Linked DNA regions of Pontibacter akesuensis. The protein of the gene in region 1 interacts with the protein of each later gene in a pairwise test. Links are inferred from orthologs where the notes say so. Each region holds a gene or a part of one and is shown on either strand. Other genes may lie near its edges.

Region 1 (10,692 bases):
TCGGTTGGGTTGTAGATGCGGTTGTTTTGATAGGCCTTTATTTTACGCAGCTCAGGGTACAGGTTGAAAAACTTCTCCTCTAGTTCTTCTTTTGTGCCACCCAGCAGCACGTCGGGGTTCAGTTTGAGAATGTACTCGCGGGTGAGCGGTGGGTAAGGCTGTTCAAAAACTTCCTGAACGGCATTCTCGGCCCCAAGCAGGCGCAGCTTATCCGTGAAGATCGTGTTCTGCCCATACACGTAAATCGGGTCGCTCCAGGTGATGGCCAGCACCCGCTGCGGGTCCTGCTTTTGCTGCTGGTGCCGATTTTTAAGTTGTGCCACCTCCTGCCGTAGTGAGTCAGTTAGCTGCTTTGCCTGCTGCTCACGTCCCATGATGCGGCCAATATCCTCCAGCCCCGTAAAGATATCCTCCACCGTTCTATACTTCTGGTAGTATACCGGCACACCCAGTTCTTGCAAGCGCTCGGCCACTTCTAGGGGTGTGATGCCCTCCACGGTAAACACTAAATCTGGCTTCAGCGCCAGCACCTGCTCGTAATCAACAGGATAATTGCTGACCAACGGTTTTTGCAGTGCCGCTGCCGGATAATCATCGTGAGGAGTGCGGGCGATGATGCTGCTGGTGTCGAGTACAGCGAACAGCATTTCAGTCATGGAGGAGGCAAAGGAGAAAACCCGCTGTGGCTTCCGTTCAAGTATAAGCTCGCGGCCCAGATCATCTTTTAGCACCAGCTGCTCCTGCCCTTCCTTTGCTTCCGGCTGGCAAGATAGCAGCAAAAGGAAAAGGGCAAGTATGGGGAAGATGGTAGAAAGGTGGCGTCTTGTTCGTTCCAAAGTATAGGTTGCCCGTATGAACACGAGCGGCTCAGTTTATTTTTGTAAATTTAGCGCAATTTTAGTTACAGGCTTAACAAAGAAACATGATTGTAGTAACAGGCGCCGCCGGTTTTATTCCCAGCTGTCTCGTGGGCAGGCTGAACCAGGACAATTTCAACGATATCGTGGTGGTGGACAATTTCTCCATTGCTAAAAAGGAAAACAACCTGAAGGGCAAGAAAATAAAGGAATTCGTGGACCGCGAAAACTTCTTCGACTGGCTCGACGCCCACTACGAGGAAGTGGAGTTCATTTTCCACCTGGGCGCCCGCACCGATACCACCGAGTTCAACAAAGACGTGTTCGACCTGCTGAACCTGAACTACTCCAAGCAAGTGTGGAATGCCTGCTGCGAGTACCAGATTCCGCTGGTGTATGCTTCTTCTGCTGCCACTTACGGCTCCGGCACCCTCGGCTACGACGACAACGAGGCAACCATTCCGCTGTTAAAGCCACTCAACCCCTACGGCGATTCCAAGAACGATTTCGATATTTGGGCGCTGGAGCAAACGGCGAAACCTTTCTTCTGGGCTGGCCTGAAGTTCTTTAATGTGTATGGCCCAAACGAGTACCACAAAGGCAAAATGGCCTCTGTCATTTACCATACTTATAACCAGATCAAAGAGAAAGGCAGCATGACGCTGTTCCGCTCGCACAACCCTGATTACGCCGACGGCGAACAGATGCGTGACTTTGTGTATGTAAAGGATGTTGTGGAAGTATGTATGTTCCTGATGCACCACCGCAAGAACTCCGGAATCTACAACCTGGGCTCCGGCAAGGCCCGCACCTTTATGGCCCTTGCCCTCAATACGTTTGATGCCATGGGTGTAGCCCCTGACATCGACTTCATGGATACGCCCCTAAGCATTCGGGACAATTACCAGTACTTTACGGAAGCCAACATGAGCAAGCTGCGCTCCATCGGGTACCAAAGGCCTTTTTATACTTTGGAAGAAGGTGTAAATGATTACGTGAAGAACTACCTGATTCCAGGTAAGTACTACTAAGCTATCTATGGAGGGTTATAGTTCAGACGTACTAAAACAGCTCACTTCGCGTATGTGAGCTGTTTTAGTTTCTGTTGATCTGCTTGCCACTACACTGATTGTTAGCTTGTACTTTCGTAGTCGCTGCAGTCTGTAATTTGAAACAAGCTATTCTTTCTAGTTACTGCTGATCCTCTAGTTCCCAAACACCAAACGTTTCACCTCAAGCTTTGGAGCGCTCACGGCCGCGAGGCCTCGTCCTCGGGCATCGCGCTGTGCAATTGAAGCTGCCACAGCTACGCTGCAGGCTGCCCTTACGGGCACCGCATCAATTACAAGGCGCTCTACCCAAGGACTGGAAATAGTTAAGTTAGCCAAAACTGTAGCTATGCAAGAAGTTCAAGTGTCCCCTTGAGGGGACTACAGGGGTGTTTTACTACTGCTGAATATTCCCCTACCTAGAGTAATCAGAGGCGAGAACTCTACATCCTTGTTCAAGCAACAAAATAAGTTCGTCCAAAAACTTTCATCCTAAAACAGCACCGACACCTGCGTACGCCCAGTGTGCACGGCTCCGACGCCGTTGGCTTTGCGGCCATCATAGTTCAGCGAAATGTTGAGGCCGTTGCTGAGGCGCTGCTGCAGCACCAGCGACCAGGTCATGTTGTTGCCCGGGCGCAGCGCGTTGAGTAACTCATAGCCCACATAAGAAGCCTGGTCGCCGTCGAACACAATGTTCACGTACTTGATGTTGCCTGCCAAAGTGCGCTTGCCCACCTGGCTTAGCTTTGTTTCCAGCCCCAGCTCATGGAATATGCCCTCCTGCTCAGTTTCGGCTGACGGCAGTACATCCTGCTTGATAGAGTATTGGTACTTGCCCGTAAAGCGCAGAATGGTGCTGGGTTGGTACGCCAGCTCCGGCGACAGCTCCCTTGTCTGTATCTTAAAGTTTTTCGAAGTCAGGAAATTTGATTGGTTCTCCCTTACGTTGTAGCCAAAGTTTAACTGCGTACTTAGCACCTCATTCAGGTTCAGTCGGCCCAGCACATTGTGCATGAGCACATTTCGGGTTTCGGTGCCGTTTGTCAGCAGTTGCTTCTGCTGGTTTTGCTGTACCGTATACTCCAGGCCGTACTTGGGGTTGCTTCGGTTAAAGTATACCGTGTGGCGCAACTGCTTCACCAGCGACAGCAGAAAAGCATCCTCCACCTCCAGGCTAAACGGGTTAAAGCGCTGGCTCAAATCGCTCTCCGTTGTTTTTTTGTTGATGCTCACAAAGGAGAGCATCGAAAAATTAGAGAGTTTTGCCTTCAGGCCCGGTTCTGCTGCCCAGCCGCGGGGCGCCGTGGTGGTGAGGCGGTAGGTAAAAGTGTTGGTGTAGGCATTCACGTACTCATCGGTGGGCAGGTATATTTTGATGAAACGGCGCTGGTCCACAGTCTGCGCCTCCAGGTAATCGTTCAGGTTGTTGGGATCTCCTTCGTCGCGCAGGTAATGTGTGCCCTGCCCCGGCAGCGTCTCCTGGAAGATGTAAATGCGCTTCAACTCGCGCCCGGTGCCAGTAGCGTAACTAAGTTCCGAGCGCAGCGCCCCTGAAAGGAAGTTTCCGTTCCAATCTACCCGCGACTGAATCGTTTCCTCGTTCTTGCCGTTCACCACATCCAGCTTACGGTACGTTCCCTGCACCAACAGGTCCTGATCAGGGCTCAGGCGCTTTTGCAGGACGGCATTAAAGGTTTGCCCTACTTCTGGCCAGCCCATAGTGCCGTAGCCTGATGGAAACCGATCGGTGCGGTGGGCGTAGTCGAGGCGGAACTTGGTCTTGGTGGTGTCGCCGTTCTCCAGGTAGACCAGGTGCTGCTCAAAATACTGTGCAGAACCTACTACCGAGTCCGTGCCAAGGGCGGTGATGCGGTTTTTATCGAAGCTAAAAGTATAGCCGGGCGATAGCTTACCGAAATCATACTCCACGTTAACATCGCCCCGGTACCACTGCGACTCCCGATCGCCCTGCGTGCTGTTCAGCAGAAAAAAATGATTGCGCAACTCCACCTTTCCCAGCTGTTTCATCACATCCAGATAATGCTGTACCCCATCCAGCTGCTCCTCCCGTGCGCGGCGGCTGATGCGGTAGTTTATCAGGTTAGCGGGATTTTGTGCGGCTCCCACCGAAAAGTTAAAGATATGGTCTTCGGCCTTCTCAGTAGGATTCAAGCTCCAGTTCCGGTCAAACTCAATGGGGCGGTAACGGTCGATCGGCTCAAAGTATTCATCTGTGTACTCGTAATTCAGGGTGCTGTTCAATTTATACTTGCCCAGGAACTGCAGCTCCTGGTCCTGCACCGCATAGCCCAACCGCAGCCCTTTGCCCTGGTCATCTCCGGCATCCAGGTCTGAGAAGCGGTTCAGGTCATGCTCCGACACGGCACCCTCTGCAAAAAAGCTAACACCCTTTTGCAGCTCATAATTACCGCCAAACGTAACCAGCTGCTTTTTTCGTGGCGTGGGCAATACCCGCACGGGCGCATAACTCCCCTGCTGCACCCCGTTGATAGGTGCCACCCACCGGTAGGCTCTACCGTTCACAGCCCCATTTACCGCAACATAGTCGCCGTTGCCCGGTCCTACGTTGGTAAAACTCACGTTATAGTACGCCCGCTCCGGATCGGATGAGAAAACATAGATGGAAGCCGTGCTTAGCCCGTTGTCATACACCGAATCCTGCCGGGCATACAGTACCTGCCCCGGATCATAACCCACACTATCGGCGCCAGACGAAATAGCCAATTGCAGGCTATCGCCTATACCCGACAGCAGCCGCTTCTGCTCAGGACCGAGGCTCAGGTTCAGCAGACTGTTTGGGTTGTCGCTCTCGTTGTAATAGTTACCGTATACTTTCAGCTTTCCGATGTTCTGGTAATGGCTTAGGTTGTAGATGCCGCGGCTGTAGTTCTGGTCCGAGTACTCAAAATCAACCTTAATCCTGGAGTTCTTGGTGATGACGTGGCGCGTAGTGAAGGTGATCTCTGCCTGGTTGTAATCGATCACATAGTCAAAGTCATAGCCGCGCCGCAGCAGCACGCCGTCCAGGAAAACCCGCTCCGAGTTGGCAAGCACAATCAGGAACAGTTCATTGTTTGGCCCCCGCAAACGGTATGGCCCCAGCACGCCCTCCTGTGCCGGAATCACCTGCGAGGCAAACTTCCCTTTCGACACCGAGGCCGCCACCGAGGTTACGCCCTGCCGCTCCGGGTCCTTGCCCAAGGTATAGCTAAAGGCGCCGCCCTGCACGTTCTTGTAAAACTGCATGAAGTAGGATGGAGGACTTCGCAGCACCACATCACCCGCTGTCAGTTGCCAGAGCCGGTGCTTGAGTGTGATGTATACCCTGTCAAACTCCTGCAGCTGCTGTGTGTTCCCCTCCGGCTGAAACGGAATATTCTGATCCGTGATGGCGGCCGTTATACTTATATCATCTGTTATTTTACCATCCAGCTGCAGGTTCAGGGCCGAGTTTACAAACACATTCTGCGTGTTGCCAAACGACACGCCCCGCGAAATGCTGCCTGTCTTGTTCAGTCCGGGCGTGCTGAAGATCTCTTCCTTGGTGTTGATGTCCTCCTGGTAAAAGCCCTTTTGAAACGACTCCATTTCCAGCTTGGTAATATCGCGCCTGGAAGCAGGCTGCGTCAGGTTCAGCGGCATCACCCGGAAGCACACCAATAGCGAATCGGGCAAGGCCTGCATGGTGCCAAGCGAGTCGAGGGCCACGGAATCGGGAGGCGGAAAAGCCGTCAGCGTGAAGGTGTTGTAAGTATAATTGTAGTTGTAGGTGAACTGCTCCTGCCTGGGATGGTGCAGTGTGATGGTGCTGGGCAGCAAGGTCAGCGTATCCAACTGCTGCGGCATAGCGGAAACGGGTATCCATTTGCAACGCTGGTTGCTCACCGGCGACTGTGCGAGCAGCGGCAGGCTAAAGCCGCACAGCCACAGCAACAGGAGCAAGCCCCTCCTATTCATCTGCCAGCGGTAAAAGAATATAGAAGACCGTGCCTTTGCCTTCCTCGGTTTCAAACCAGATGCGCCCGCCGGCATTCTCGATGCCGCGTTTGGCCACAGCAAGCCCAATACCCGAGCCAGTATACTTCGTACTGAAATTCGGGATAAACACCTTACTCTGAATATCTTGTGGTATACCGCTGCCATTATCTCTGATCGAGATTAACACCTCGCGGGCAGGTTGCAGTTCCAGTTTCACGCGGATGTCCGGCTTCCGGCTGGCCGGCACCGACTGAATAGCGTTCAGCAGCAGGTTATTGAAGGTACGTACCATCAAACTCTCGTCTGACTTCACGATTACCGGCTGAGCCGGAATGGCTTTGGTAAGTATGGCAGTGGCCGGATCGTTGTGCAGATCAGCTGCTTTGTGCAGGGCGGCCGCCACATCAATTGGCTCTGCCTTCGGCTCGGGCATAGCCGTGAAGCTGGAGAACGAAGAGGCAATGTCGTTCAGGATATTGATCTGCGTGATCAGCGTGTGCGAAATCTTATCAATCAGCTGCTCTGTGTTCGGCCGTTTTTCAGCAATCGCCTTCTGCAAGTACTGCAGCGAGAGCTTCATCGGCGTAAGCGGGTTCTTTATTTCGTGCGCCACCTGACGGGCCATCTCGCGCCAGGCCGCCTCCTTCTCCTGCATGGCCAAGTCCTGCTTGTTCTGCTCCAGCGTGAGCAGCATGCGGTTGTACTCGTTCACCAGCATTCCTATTTCATCGGCTCCTTTGTAGGCCAGCATTTCATTTTTCCCTGTCAGCGAAGTGCGGTTTAGCTTATCAGCCAGCATGCGCAGCGGCACGGTCAGGGCGCGGGAGGCAAAGAAGGTGAGCACCATGAACGTGATGAACATCACCGTGAAAATGTTCATGGTGGTTGTCACCAGCTCAATCAGCTTCAGGTCCAACTCCTTTTCAGAGTCAAAAAACGGAATGCCGATAAAGCCGGCTAGCTCGGCTGGATTGCTCTCGTAACGGAGCGGCAGGTAAATAGCATTGAAGCTTAAATTGCCGGTTTGCTCCTCCAGCAGCACCCTGAGCGCCTGCCGTTCCGAAATGGCCGCAAAGGCTTCCGGATTCACCAACTTAGAAAGTAGCCCCGCCTCAAAAATCAGCGGTTGACTGGTGACCAGCAGTTTGCCGTGCCGGTCGTACAGGTTAATATCGGTTTCAGAGATGGCCGCGATGTCGGCTATACTTTGCTGCAATTGCTCGGGGCTTTGCAGCAAACGCTGGCTAAGTTGCTGCGACAGATAATCCTGTATCGCCTCTCCCCGCTGCTCGTACGTCTGCATCAGGTCTTTTTTATAGGAGGCAGTTACCAGGCTGGCCGTGGTGACGCTGATGAGCAGCATCGGAAGCAGAATTCCGAAATTGAGGAAAATCTGAATCTTGGTGCTGAAGTTCGGGCTGAACGGGCGCAAATGCCGTCGCCGTACCAGCAAGTATAACATACCGCTCAGAATCAACCCTCCCAGGAACAGCAAGAACAAAAACGAGAAATTAGACAGTACTTCCCGGCTGCCATACTTCTCGGTGGTGATAATGAGAACATGTCCTTTGCTGCTCTGTACGCCGAAATGGTGGTAGTTACCGTGCGCCAGACCCTGGCGGTAAAACTCCTCCTTTTCCAGCAAATAGGGATTGAAGTTTGTGGCGTAATCGTACTCGCCTTCGCTGTAGCGCAGTTTGGTGTCATCGTAAATGGCGTAGCTCAGCATGTCGCGGCGGAACGGCTGGTCATACTTCTGGTCGGTGAGAAGTTCCGGCACTACGCTGTTCGGCAAGAGCTTCTTCAGCGTAAGGCGCAGCGCAATTGTCCCGGTCTGCCTGTTGCCGAGCGGCACCTGAATCAGCTTGAGGTACACGCGCGCGTTATAGCGCATCGGGTCCTTCAGCAGGAATAGGTTTTCATGTTCTGTCTGCGTACCGGGCTGATCGAACTGGCGTCGCAGCTCCTGCAGTGTAGTGGCCGTTGTGTCGGCGCTTTCCAGTGTCCTGCCGTTCCCGTCGAAAAGCAGCACGCTGATCTCATACTTGTCGAAGTACTCGTTCAGGTACTGCTTTGTAATTTTACGCTTGATGAAAAAAGCATCCACATACGGTCCCATCATCTTCGACTGTATCAGCTCGTCTGAGGCGATCTGGGTCGCCACCTGGTTTAGTTGGTACTCGCCCAGCACGTCGTTATCCTGCAGGATATTGAAAGCAAGGTTCTGCTTGTACGTCTTCAGGTCGTTGTGGTAATGCGAAAACAACGACATGGCGCCCGTGATGGCACTCACGATCACAACCAAAAAGAAAAACAGGTACGTCCGGTAAGCCATACTTACCGCATTCTGGTGCTGCGCCGCAAAGATGATAATGGCCCAGAAAACGAAGCCCACGAAAACCACCGTAAACAGCTCCGTCACAAACCAGCCTGTCAGCATCAGCAGAATACCGGCTATCAGCAGCAACAGCTTGTACGGCCCGGTAGAAGGTTCCTTCGGCACCAGCACCGACACCACCGTAGCCAGCATGTACGTGAACATGCACAGCGCCAGTGTATGCACCAGCATAATGCCGTACATCAGAATCCGGTATCTTGTAAAATCAAGGGAGCGGGTGATGTCAAGCACCAGCGGGGTGTTGTGGTAAATGTTATAGTAAAAGCGGAAAAGCAGCAGCAGCAGAAAAAAGAAGAGCAGCATGCAGGCCACCAGCAGCGGCTGCGTTTTCTCCTGCGGCAACAGCGCTATGCGGGAAACGGCCCTGTTGCGGATAAATAAGTATAGGCAGCTGCCTGCCACCACCAGCAATAGCAGCATGTTCAGCAGCAGATCGCCTACCGAAGGCGACCAGATGGAGGCCGCATAGAACCTTGGGTCAAACAGCTCCACCTCGCCGAAAGCAAACGGAAGGTTGAGCACCAGCAGCAACAGGCGCATCGATATCAGCAGCGCTAGCAGCACCAGCACTCCCTTGCTATAGGCGTGCCGCCGCACGTAACGCCGGCACAAGGCTACGGCGAACAACACATAAAACAGCAATCCAAAGGTTAGCAACGCCAACTCCAGCCGGTCCATCTTGGCCGTATTGCGGCTTTTGTCAAAGTCAAGCGCAAAAAGGAACTGGCCATCGTAGGTGCGCACGTGCGGCAATGGAGCATCGGCATCCAGAATCAATTGCACGCACATTTCACTAAAAACATCCTCATCCAGTTTTGGTGTGAGGTATGCGTAATCCAGTTGGTAATCTACCTGCAGCGGAATATATACATCCACCTCATACTCCCGAACCTGGTGCGGCACAACCACAAAACGGCCATACTCATTTTCGATTGCCGTCGGGGTTTTAAGTGGAGAGGGCAGGCTCACCTGCGGCACGATGGAGTGGTTCGACCAGAATACCAGTTTACCAGAGCGGTAAATGAGCACCGGGTACTCTGAGGCTTTTAAAAGGGCAGAAAAATGAATAGTGTTTTTGCCGAGTTTAGGGGCCAACTGCGCCGCCTGAGTATGCGCTTCTTCAATGCAATGCTGCACGCTTTGCTCAATTTCCCGTGCCTCTGCCTTGTAATCCTCCTTTGTCTGCAGCGATGCCGGAATGCCAAAATACAGAACTGCTGTCGCCAGAAAGCACAGCAGCATCATCACTAAAAAAAACAGAAGAGTAGCTTTCCGATCCAAGGCAATGCGGTTTATCCACGAATTTAAGCAAAACGCGGCACAACCGCCACATGCGCAAGAATCATGCTAAGGTTTGCTGCACCTGAAGCGTAAACGCAGCCCAGGAATGTATATAAAGTTACCAGTTACAGGCTTTTGGAAGCGGATGCTGCTGAAGAAAACCTTTGCCTTACCTAGCTGCCCAATGTTGTACTTTTTGCTACTTCTTATACCATGAAACATGTCCATCTCAAAGGTATCTGGCTATACTTATCTTGGGTAAACAGGAGAACAAAAAAAAGCCATCTTTCCTACAGCACAGGCTGCTGCAGGAAAGATGGCCATTAATTTAGAGGGTTGATTATTATTTGGCTTTTGCCTTTTTGTTATTCATGTACCATAGGAAACCAACGGCACCGATTAACACATACGGAATAGCCATCAGGTAAAGTATACCCGTGTTCAAGCCAGAACCAACCTGGTTCTCAGGCTCCTTGCTACCGGTGCCCACGTTCGACTCCACCGTGGCACGGCACATGGCACACTGGCTGTAGGCATCCGTTGTGGCAAACACAAATATGAATGCTATACTTAAAACTGTTATGATTTTACGCAAACCGTTTTTCATAAAATCTAAAGTAAACTAGCGTTTAAAAATTAAGTGTAATAAGGCGATATCATCAGGTAAACCAGCACACCCGTAACGGCCACGTACAGCCAGATCGGGAAGGTCCATCTGGAGATGCGGCGGTGGCGCGCCAACTGGCTGCTGATACCATAGTATACGGACAACAGTACCAGCGGAACAATTACGACAGCCAACACAATATGCGTGAGCAGCACGAAGTAATAGATGTACTTTAAAACACCTTCCCCGCCGTAGATAGTTCGCTGCCCCAGGAAATGGTAGGTAACATACGAAACCAGGAAGATGGCCGACAAACTAAATGCCGCCAGCATGGCTCCGCGGTGCACCATCACGTTTCCACGCTTCACATTGTAGTACCCGATAACGAGTGCCACCGCAGTGAGCGAGTTGAGTATGGCATGAAGGGTTGGCAAATAAGAAACATCTACTCCCGGGTTATTGGCTTTCGGCATAAAAAAAAGCACCGCCACCACTACG
Region 2 (10,768 bases), 200 kb from region 1 along the record:
GAGCGAAGGGCATAGGTGGAGCTGTCGGTGCTCATTAAATCCATACTGGTAGTTTGCTGGCCTCCGCCCAACTCTTCTATCTTAAGTGTATCCATATTAAGGACAGGCACTTTGACAGGTGCATTCCAGAGGGGGCGGTGGTGTGTGCCCCAGAATATTCTATGCAGCAACCCGCGCTTGTACTGTTTTCCGGCCTTCACTATTACACTGTCTACCGGGCCAGGAGCGGTTTGAAGTTGTTCATATACCTCCGGATTTACGACCGGCGTTTCTGCATAAAAATTTTTACGGGCACAGCCAGTCGAGAGGAAGGCAAGCAAAAAAAGGAAGGCCTGCCAGTGGCGTATCTTCATTGGGTTGGGTTCGTCTGATCGCATGGCTTATCTAACGTAAAATCTATATTAAGTTTTCATGTGAAGGGAGGATATGGGTAAGGCAAAAGCTACCTTGTACTAGTTAATGCTACTTTAAAGGATCAGGTGCAGTAGCAAAGCATCTGGAAAGAATTATAGGCTAAAGGCCAGAATATGGAGGGTTAAAAGTTCAAATATAGTGCCCCATAGCCGCTACAGCAGCGGAGAAGGGAAGCCGTGTTTCGTACAACTGTTGTTTAAACAAATAAGTTGGTGCTTAGATGAAAAATCATATTACCTTTGCGCGCATTTTATCCTATTGCTTTGCGTAAGTCTCTACTGCTAATACTATTTATACTTGCTGCCGTGGTAAGCCACGCGCAAACCCGCATCTCGGGGCAAGTGTTGGATGCGACAACGGGCGAGGCCCTCCCATTTGTCAGCATCTACGTCAAAAACTCCGCCATCGGAACCTCCACAGATGAGAATGGGGCATTCAACATCAAGCTAAGCAGCACGCCTGATTCACTCACAGCCTCCTTTGTGGGATACCTGTCACAATCGCTTCCTGTGGCAGAGGGAGTGGCCACTCAGGTACTTACCTTTAAACTCGGCACAAATGCCCAGCAGCTGCAGGAGGTGGTGATCAGGCCCGGAGAGAACCCCGCCTGGGCTATTATGCGCCGCGTGGTGGAAAACAAGAACAGCAACGACAGGCGCAAGCTCGCCGCCTACCAATACGAAGCCTATACCCGTATGCAGTTTGATGTAAGCAATTTGGGGCAGAAGAAAGGAAAAGGACTGATAGGCAAGGCGGTGACCGCAGCCGTGGATTCGCAACTGTACCTGGCCGGTGAGGACGGCAAAAAGCTGCTACCGTTCTTCATCTCCGAGTCGCTGTCGGATTACTACTACAACCGTGAGCCTAAGCGCAGCAAAGAGATCATAAAAGCCTCCAAGGTAACGGGCATTGGCCTGCAGGACGGCACGCTGGTGTCGCAGGTGATCGGGAGCAGCTATCAGGATTACAATTTTAACCAGAACTGGGTAAGCGTGCTGCAGAAGAACTTCATCAGCCCCATTGCCGATGGCTGGAAAGGCTATTACAGCTACGAACTGGAGGACAGTACCTTTATCGGGGAGGACTGGTGCTACGAACTTTCGTTTAAGCAGAAGCGCCCGCAGGACCTTGCCTTCAACGGCACGATGTGGGTGACAGCCAAGGAGTATGCCTTGCGCAAGATAGACGCCACCGTCAGCAAATCGGCCAACATCAACTTTGTGGAGAGCATTGCACTGCAGCAGGAGCTGCAGCCGGTAGGGGAGCAGGCGTGGATGCCTTCGGTATCGGATGTACGGATAAAGCTGGTGGGCCTGACACCGAGCCGGCCGGGTGTGCTGGCGAAGGTGCACACTTCATACCGGCAGGTAGTGGTAAACCAGCCACAGACAGCGGGATTCTTTGACAAGCCGGTGGAGCTGTTGAAGGCAGCAACAAAGCAGACGGATGATTTCTGGAAAGCCAACCGCCACGACTCGCTTTCTGTAGCCGACAAGCAAGTATACACCACCATCAACACCATCCGCGATACACCCAGGATACAGCGCTTTACCAGCATTGCGACCATACTTGGAACGGGCTACAGGAGCTTTGGAAAGGTAAGCTGGGGACCGTGGCCGTACACCTACGCCTATAACAACATAGAAGGACACCGTTTCCAGGTGGGCGGCAAAACCAACATCAACTTCAGCGATAAGCTGGAACTGCGCGGCTATGCAGCTTACGGCACTGAGGATGCGAAGATAAAGTATAACGTGGGGGCTAAATACATTTTGAGCCGCCGGCATTGGAGCGAGATCGGTGTGGAACACCAGGAGGATTTGCAGCAGGTGGGCCTGATGTCTGACAAACTGGAGTCCAGCCCGTTCTTCCTGGGCTTCTCCCGTTTCGGCGAACTGCGCCGCCCGATGCTGGTACGCGAGACAAGTTTATACTTGCAGCGCGATGTGCTGCGCGGCTTTACCGAGCGCATCAGCCTGAGTACCCGCCACTTCGACCCGGCCTATGATTTTGCCTACTACACGGCAGGACCTGAGCAGCCTGAGGAGGTTGCCACTTCTTTTACAGCCACAGAGGTAAGCGTGCTCACCCGCTATGCAAACAACGAGGTGTTTGTAGAGAACGACAACGAGCGCATCAGCCTGGGTAGCGGCAACTGGCCAATCCTAAGTATGAAGTATACATTGGGCCTGAACAACGCCCTTGGCTCGACGGTGGATTACCAGCGGGTGGATGTTGGCGTAGAGCAGGAGTTCGTGATGGGCCGCCTGGGCAATGCCCTTTACAGATTGGAGGCTGGCAAAGTGTTTTCGCCGGTGCCTTACCCGCTGCTGGAGGTGCACACCGGCAACGAAAGCCCTTTCTACTACGATGCCACCTACAACCTGATGGACTATTTCGAGTTTGCGAGCGACACCTACGCCTCGCTGCACTACGAGCAATACTTCGAGGGGCTGCTGTTCAACCGCCTGCCGCTCATCAAGAAGCTGAAGTGGCGCGTGCTGGCTAGCTCCAACGTGCTGTACGGCAGCTTAAGCCAAAAGAATTTGGACCTGATTCCGGTAACGACGCCGTCGGGTGCCACGCAGGAAACGTTTAAGACTTTGGGCAGCACACCGTACGTAGAAGTCGGCTACGGCATCGAAAATATCTTCAAGGTGCTGCGCGTGGATGCCTTCCACCGCCTGACGCACCTGGATGAGGGCGCCCGTAAGTTTGGCCTGAAATTCTCGCTTCAGTTTAAGCTGTGAGGATCAGTTAATAATTCAACGCAAAGGGCCCGCTATACATAGCGAGCCCTTTGCGTTTGATGAAACCATATTACTATACTGAAGCCGCATTTACCCTGGCCCGCGCTTGCTTTACCGACTTAATATCTTAGCACCTAAACATAAAAGCCCAACGCAAAGGCTGGACTTTCATGAAAGAAGTATGGTAAAAGAGAGAGCTAGTTACAGCTTTACAAACTCTACTCTTCTGTTGTTAGACTTGGCTTCTGGTGTGGTGTTCCTGTCCAGGGGTTTAGACTCGCCCCAGCCCTTGGCAATCAAACGGTCGGGTGCCACTCCCTGCTCCGACAGGTATGCCCGCACCGCCTCCGCCCGTTGCTGACTCAGTTTCAGGTTGGTGTTGTCGTCACCGTCCGTGTCGGTATGGCCTTCCACGCTGAATTTCAGGTCTGCCTGCTCCTGCATCAGCTTGGCTATACTTGCCAGCGTACCCACCGACTCCGGCCGAATAGTGGCCTTGTTCACATCGAACTTAATGCCGTGGGTAACATACTTGCCGTCTGCCATGATCTGGTCGTACAGCTTTTTGCCGCCCTCGGCGATAAACACGTTCTTCACCATTGAGTTGGCGTCAACGCTTTTGTCAATTTTAATGCGTAAACCGCCGGGTTTTCCCTCCAGGTTCGGGATGTTGATGAGGCGGTACTGGTCCAGGTATACTTTCAGGCTGCGCTTGTTAAAGGAGATGGCCACATGGCGCCATTGGTTACTGACACCGGCAGCCGCCAACTCCTCCGACTCAGACCCGAATGTCTTGAACCTCGCGGCGTTTGCCCTGATGTCGATGGGATACCAAAGCTCTTTGTGTACCGCCTCTTTATACTTGCTGCCCTCCGGTATCAGGAAAATCTCGTAGGCCACATTCGGGTTGTCGCTGTCGAAAAACAGATCCATTTCGATGGTGAAAGTTTCCGGAAGCCAGTTTTCAGTTGCCACAAGTGGTGTGATATCCGTACCTGACTGCACCAGGTTGATCACGGATTCGCCCTCGAACGACGCTACCTCGGCGTTGCCGCTGATCAAATCCCAGCGCGACGGAAACTCCCCGTTTTCCTCGCCAGCCAGGTTGTCATCAAACATCACCTTGTCGCCGGCCACGAAATCATACCTCGACCATGCTTTTGCCTTTCCCTTTTCTGCTTTTGGTGAATTTCCTGTATCTGCACTATTGTCTATAGCAGCTTCCTGTTTGTTTGCAGCTGCCTTCTCTGTTGCTTTTTGGGGAGCCTCCAGTGCGCCATCTATGGATTTGTCTACCTGCTGGCTCACTTTCTGATTGAGTTTGTCCTGCAGCTTTTTACCAACATTTAACTGAGCATGGGAAGGAATAGTGAGAAGCGCCAGCAGTAGCGTAGCTAAACCCATTGTAAATACACTTTTTTTCATAGTAGTAACTGCAATTGATGATGTACCAAAGGAATATGATTTAATTATATAATTATACTATATAAAAGAATATTTATTTAATGAAATGATTTTGCAGGTGAAGGACATGGAAGGCAGGGTATAAGGGTACTTCTGCTTTTGCAGCAGGGTAATAGGCATATGAGTTGTAAAGTACAATTTATACTTAGTGCTCTGCGACTTGAGTCTTTTACTGCCTTGAGTTGTGGCATCAATTCTGTTTTTTACTAGACTGTTCTTAAATAATTGAATATCAGGATTATTGTTATTGTTGCAACATGAGTTTAGAAAACACTGTTGCTGTACATGCTGTTTTACCACTTGAATAATTACTATAAAGTCTCCTTAAATAGGATTAATACAACCTGTTATTGCCACTGACGTTACAAGTAACATCTTGAAAATTTATAAACTGAATAACTATGAAAGATGATTTACACGAAGAACGAGTATACCGAACAACTACACCCGTAGCAACCAGACACGCCGCCGGCTATAGCGCGATAAAGCGGATCTCGTGGGGAGCAGTATTTGGAGGGCTTGTAGTGGCCATGGTGCTGCAGCTAACCTTAAGCTTGTTGGGCCTGGGCATCGGCTTTGGCTCGATTGATCCTGCCCAGGAGCAGAACCCCATGGCAGGGCTTGGTACCGGCACACTGATCTGGTGGATTGTAAGTATGCTGCTCTCACTTTTTGCGGGCGGCTGGGTAGCAGGCCGCTTAGCAGGTATGCCTACTGCCTTCGATAGCATTCTGCACGGCATCCTGACATGGAGTTTATTTACGCTCCTTACCTTCTACTTGCTCACGACAGCCATTGGGAGCATTATTAGTGGTGTGGGTAGTGTTGTGGGTCGCACACTGTCGATGGCAGGGCAGGGAATAGCTGCGGTGGCACCGGAAGCAGGCAATGCCATTCAGTCGCAGTTGCAGGAAAGTGGCGTCAACTTCCAGTCTATAAAGCAGGAGGCACGCCAGATTCTGCAGCAGACGGGCAAAGCGGAACTGCAGCCCGAGAACATAGAGCAGGAGGCAAGAGAAGCAGGCAATGCCGCTCAGAACACAGCAGGGCAGGCAGCGGCAGACCCGCAGTCGGCCGGCTCAACCTTTGATGCGGTGATGGACAAACTCTATGGGCAGGGCTCCGAAATTGCGAGTGCGGCAGACCGTGAGGCGGCCGTAAATGTGATTATGGAGCGCACCGGTAAGAGCAGGGCAGAGGCTAACGAGATTGTGAACAGCTGGGTGTCTACCTATGAGCAGGCGAAGTCGCAGTTTAAGGAAACGAAGGCGCAGGTAGGGCAGCAGGCACAGCAAATTGGAGGCGATGTGGCTTCGGCTGTTTCGAAGGCCGCTATTTATGCTTTCTTTGGCTTGTTGCTTGGTGCCATTGCGGCAGCTGTAGGTGGCAAGATCGGAGAGCCGAAAGATCTGGCTTCAACCGGAGAGGATGCCGTTAGACCTGTATAAGTAGCATACAATAAAATAAAAAAGGCCAGCTACCTACAGGGTAGCTGGCCTTTTTTACACTTCTCCAGTCAGACTGATTTATACTTGTGTCTCCCTTTTACTTTGCTGTTTGCAGGTTACGGTATCCAGGGAATATCCTTGAAGTTCGGCTTGCGCTTCTCCAGAAAAGCATTGCGCCCTTCTTTGGCCTCGTCGGTCATATAAGCGAGGCGAGTGGCCTCTCCGGCAAACACCTGCTGGCCTACCATGCCATCGTCGGTGGCGTTGAAGGCAAACTTCAGCATTTTAATGGAAGTCGGTGATTTCTGCAGGATCTCCTGTGCCCAATCGTAGGCGGTGTCCTCCAACTCATCGTGCGGCACCACGGCATTTACCATGCCCATGTCGTAAGCTTCCTGCGCGGAGTAGTTGCGGCCCAAAAAGAAGATCTCTCTCGCACGTTTCTGGCCTACCATCTTGGCCAGGTAAGCAGAGCCGTAGCCCCCGTCGAAGCTGGTCACATCGGCATCCGTCTGCTTAAAGATAGCGTGCTCCTTGCTCGCCAGCGTCAGGTCGCAAACCACGTGTAAACTGTGGCCACCGCCCACGCACCAGCCTGGTACCACGGCAATTACCACCTTGGGCATAAAACGCATCAGGCGCTGCACTTCCAGTATGTTCAGGCGCGGCATGCCTGCCTCATCCACATAGCCTTGGTGGCCGCGTGCGTTCTGGTCGCCGCCGCTGCAGAAGGAGTAGATGCCGTCTTTGGTAGAGGGCCCCTCGGCAGACAGCAATACTACGCCAATAGAAGTATCCTCGCGGGCATCCAGGAAAGCCTCGAAAAGCTCCGCCACCGTTTTCGGGCGGAAAGCGTTGCGCACGTTTGGCCGGTTGAAAGCGATACGGGCGACGCCATCCGCTTTTTTATAGGTGATATCTTCGTATTCCTTTACGGTTTTCCAATTTGCTTTGCTCATATCTCTCAATTTGAAACCAAAGTTAAGGGTTTATACTTTGTGGCTCAACTGGTTTTTTATGTGATGATCTGTACCTGAACCAGCGGTTTGTAGCCCTACTTGCCAGACAAAGTACCTCGATCGCTCTCCCTGAAGCAGAATCAGATGTGCGTCTAGCTTAAAATGATTACCTTATGCCTGCATTAAGCTTGTCTTTCTAACGCTGCTACTATGGTTCTTTTTGTATCTTACCTGTTCACCTTCCTGCTGGCCTTTTCGCCGGCTACCAAAGAGCAGAAACAGTTCTTCAAAGCGCTTCGCGCGAAGGAAGGCCAATCCTATACTGGTACGGCCACTGTGCATCCGCCGGGTAACACCTCCATCGCCGGAAAGGAGCTTAAGCTCTTTATCCAAAAAGTATCTGGTGATTCCATACGGGTGCCGTTCTGGGTGGGTGACAACAAATCCCGCACGTTGCTTCTGACGCTGCACAAAAAGCAGGGCCTCTCGCTCAAGCACGACCACCGCCATGCCGACGGCTCTCCGGAAACGATGACGATGTATGGCGGATTTGCAGACACGAGCGGTAACGCGCTCAGGCAAAGCTTTCCGGCCGATGCGCATACTTCGCAGCTTAGCCCCCGCAATGCCACAAGTGTGTGGACGATAGAATTCTCACCAGACAAGACGCACCTGACTTATACTTTGAGGACCAACAATGAGCTCGTATACCAGCTGGATTTTGAGCAGGATTAGTGACTTGTTTTTAAGGCTATTCTGGGTGATTGGTTACGAAATGAGTAATAAGAGGTGGGCGAGGCCATCGGCCGAACCTGATGTTTAGGTTCTGTTAGTTCTATTTTTTCATTGCATTTATCGCAAACATGGATCTAGTTTACTTTCAGTAGAAGAGATAGAAAGCTGTTTGCTCTGTGCGCCTTCTACCTTTTTACTATTTCAACTTTCCCTTCAAACTTTTCCTCAAAGAGATTAGAACTGGATATAATTATGTAGTATTCAGGTGTTACTTCAGTGATTGTATTTGTTATAATTTGGTTTGTGGGGTATCCAAAATTGTTTTCGTCCTTTATTGTTTCCAGCCAAACAAGTTTATAGGTGCAGTCATTAACCCACTCAACCTTATATTTTATTTCAAGCCCTAGTTCTTTAACCCGTTCGTACTGAAACTCTCCAGTTCTTTCAATTACTGATGTAATTGGAGCAGAGCCTTCCACTTCATTTGTCATCTTAAAAACCCCTGTTTTTAAGGAATTACATTCATCTAACCCTAATAGCCAGCTGAATGTCATGAAAACTAAAATTAATAACTTCATTAGTTAGTTATTTAGAATTGGACCTAACGGCTAGTATAAAAGGCGAACGAGGCGTAGCCAAAGTATGACTTATGTGCCTTGTTGTAGCTAGATGTCTTTCCGTTTACAGATGTCCATTATCAGTATCTGGAGACACCTCTGTTGTATGAAGTGATTACTTTGTCTTGGATACTAAATATTCGGACTTCAAATTTTTTGTCCTTGTCCCTCCAATAATTATCCCCAATCTTATCGTACAGCTTATCTGCAGTTTTTATAGCTGAATCAAAGGACTCCTTAGCCGAAAAGCATTCTACTTGATAGCTTTTGCCTCCAAAGAAGTTAAGCCGAAGTTGTACTTCATTGTTTTTGTCCTTAAAAATCAGAGTAGTTGCAAATTCATGTTCAGAGGAGTCTCTGATAACAGAATGATAGTTTCTTACTTCATCTCTTACCTGTTTTTCGGATAAGTTCAGAAGTTTATAATGTTGTCCATTAGCACTTATAGTAATGCAAAAGAACAGTACCACAAGTAATATAGCGTACTTGATATCAAAGTAAATTGATGCTGTTTTAGCAATGCCTCTGATGTTCATATAGAATATCCTATAGCAAATTTTTTGTAATGGTTTATTTACTGCTAACTACAGTATAGCAGGAGTACTACTCCTGCTATACACTATGTATGGAGTTTGCTTTGGTTCTAACTACTACTATACTCTTAAGCTAACCTATGGCTAATATAGTGACTATTCAACACGCTAAGAAAAAAATGAAATAAGTCTTATAGAAAGCAGCATTATAGAATATAAAGCTATAGCCCTGATCTTTGAGATCTAAATATCACCATTATCTGTAGCACACAAAAAAACGCCTGCCACATTGCTGCGGCAGGCGTTTCTGTAAGTATAGCTTAGCGCTGTTTATACTTAGTCAGCACGCGACATGCGGTTACGCTCGTTTTCGTCGAGGTAAATCTTGCGCATGCGGATGCTTTTCGGCGTTACTTCCAGCAATTCGTCTTTCTGGATGTATTCCATGGCTTCTTCCAGCGAGAAGTTCTTAGCCGGCGCGATCTTCACGTTGTTGTCAGAACCGGAAGCACGCATGTTCGTCAGCTTCTTGCCTTTCTGAATGTTTACCGTGATGTCGTTCTGGCGGCTGTGCTCACCAATTACCTGACCCATGTATACTTCCACACCCGGATCAACGAAGAAGAAACCACGGTCCTGCAGCTTATCGATAGAATAAGCAGTGCCTGGGCCCGTCTCCATAGAGATGATAGAACCGTTGTTACGGCCTGGGATGTTGCCCTTAAACGGCTCATAACGGCTGAAGCGGTGGTTCATGATCGCCTCACCAGCTGTTGCTGTCAACACGTTGTTACGCAGACCAATCAAACCACGCGCCGGAATGTTGAACTCCAGGTGCTGCAGGTCGCCCTTAGGCTCCATGATGGTCAGTTCACCTTTACGCTGCGTTACCAGTTCAATTACCTTACCGGCAGTTTCCTCAGGAACGTCTACTACCATGTGCTCGATTGGCTCGCAACGAACACCATCAATTTCTTTGAAAATTACCTGTGGCTGACCCACCTGTAACTCATATCCTTCGCGGCGCATTGTCTCAATCAGTACAGACAAGTGCAGGATACCACGACCGAATACCAGGAAGGTATCTTCACGATCAGTTTCCTGTACGCGCAGTGCCAGGTTTTTCTCAGTCTCTTTGAACAGACGGTCACGCAGGTGGCGTGATGTCACGAACTTACCCTCTTTACCGAAGAAAGGAGAGTTGTTGATCGTGAACAGCATGTTCATGGTTGGCTCATCGATAGAGATACGGGCCAGTGGCTCCGGGTTTTCGGCATCAGCGATGGTGTCACCGATATCGAATCCTTCAATACCCGTTACGGCGCAAATCTCACCGGCTGATACTTCAGAAACGCTCTTTCTGCCAAGTCCTTCAAACACCTGGATTTCTCCGATCTTGCCTTTCTTGGTGCTGCCATCGGCTTTGCACAAGCTGATCGGCATGCCTTCCTTCAATGTTCCACGGTGAACGCGACCAATCGCGATACGGCCCACGAAAGAAGAGTAGTCAAGCGAAGTGATCTGCATCTGCGGCGTGCCTTCACGGAACGGGGCAGCAGGAATCACGTCGATGATGGCATCCAGCAGGGGCGTGATATTATCCGTTGGCTGCTTCCAGTCGGTGCTCATCCAGCCGTGCTTCGAAGAACCGTACAGGGTCACGAAGTCAAGCTGCTCTTCGGTGGCGTCCAGGTTGAACATCAAATCGAACACCTGCTCGTGCACCTCGTCTGGGCGGCAGTTTTCTTTATCTACTTTATTTACAACAACAATCGGCTTCAGGCCAAGTTGGATGGCTTTGCCCAGTACGAAGCGTGTCTGTGGCATGGCACCTTCAAAGGCATCCAC

Evidence for each region.
Region 2: the proteins of rfaD (region 1) and A0W33_RS12555 interact in binary tests that used the Escherichia coli proteins (3 or more experiments, as listed by UniProt). The link is inferred for Pontibacter akesuensis from one-to-one orthologs.

The regions. Positions count from the first base shown.
Region 1 is NZ_CP014766.1:3,130,298-3,140,989, reverse strand. The notes cover bases 89-2,905. They hold rfaD (ADP-glyceromanno-heptose 6-epimerase), read left to right. Parts: upstream 89-922; coding sequence 923-1,888; downstream 1,889-2,905. Other genes in these bases: A0W33_RS13325 (hypothetical protein), read right to left, coding at 2,399-2,905; A0W33_RS13335 (ABC transporter substrate-binding protein), read right to left, coding at 89-836. In the rest of the region: more of A0W33_RS13335, read right to left, coding at 1-88; more of A0W33_RS13325, read right to left, coding at 2,906-5,887; A0W33_RS13320 (sensor histidine kinase), read right to left, coding at 5,880-9,551; A0W33_RS13315 (hypothetical protein), read right to left, coding at 9,931-10,194; A0W33_RS13310 (DUF420 domain-containing protein), read right to left, coding at 10,224-10,692. UniProt on the Escherichia coli protein: Catalyzes the interconversion between ADP-D-glycero-beta-D-manno-heptose and ADP-L-glycero-beta-D-manno-heptose via an epimerization at carbon 6 of the heptose.
Region 2 is NZ_CP014766.1:2,932,400-2,943,167, forward strand. The notes cover bases 5,115-8,007. They hold A0W33_RS12555 (1,4-dihydroxy-2-naphthoyl-CoA synthase), read right to left. Parts: upstream 7,036-8,007; coding sequence 6,193-7,035; downstream 5,115-6,192. Other genes in these bases: A0W33_RS12550 (hypothetical protein), read left to right, coding at 5,115-6,076; A0W33_RS12560 (hypothetical protein), read left to right, coding at 7,246-7,770; A0W33_RS12565 (hypothetical protein), read right to left, coding at 7,956-8,007. In the rest of the region: A0W33_RS12535 (hypothetical protein), read right to left, coding at 1-377; A0W33_RS12540 (DUF5686 and carboxypeptidase-like regulatory domain-containing protein), read left to right, coding at 678-3,164; A0W33_RS12545 (OmpA family protein), read right to left, coding at 3,366-4,589; more of A0W33_RS12550, read left to right, coding at 5,030-5,114; more of A0W33_RS12565, read right to left, coding at 8,008-8,348; A0W33_RS12570 (hypothetical protein), read right to left, coding at 8,468-8,923; translational GTPase TypA, read right to left, coding at 9,257-10,768. UniProt on the Escherichia coli protein: Converts o-succinylbenzoyl-CoA (OSB-CoA) to 1,4-dihydroxy-2-naphthoyl-CoA (DHNA-CoA).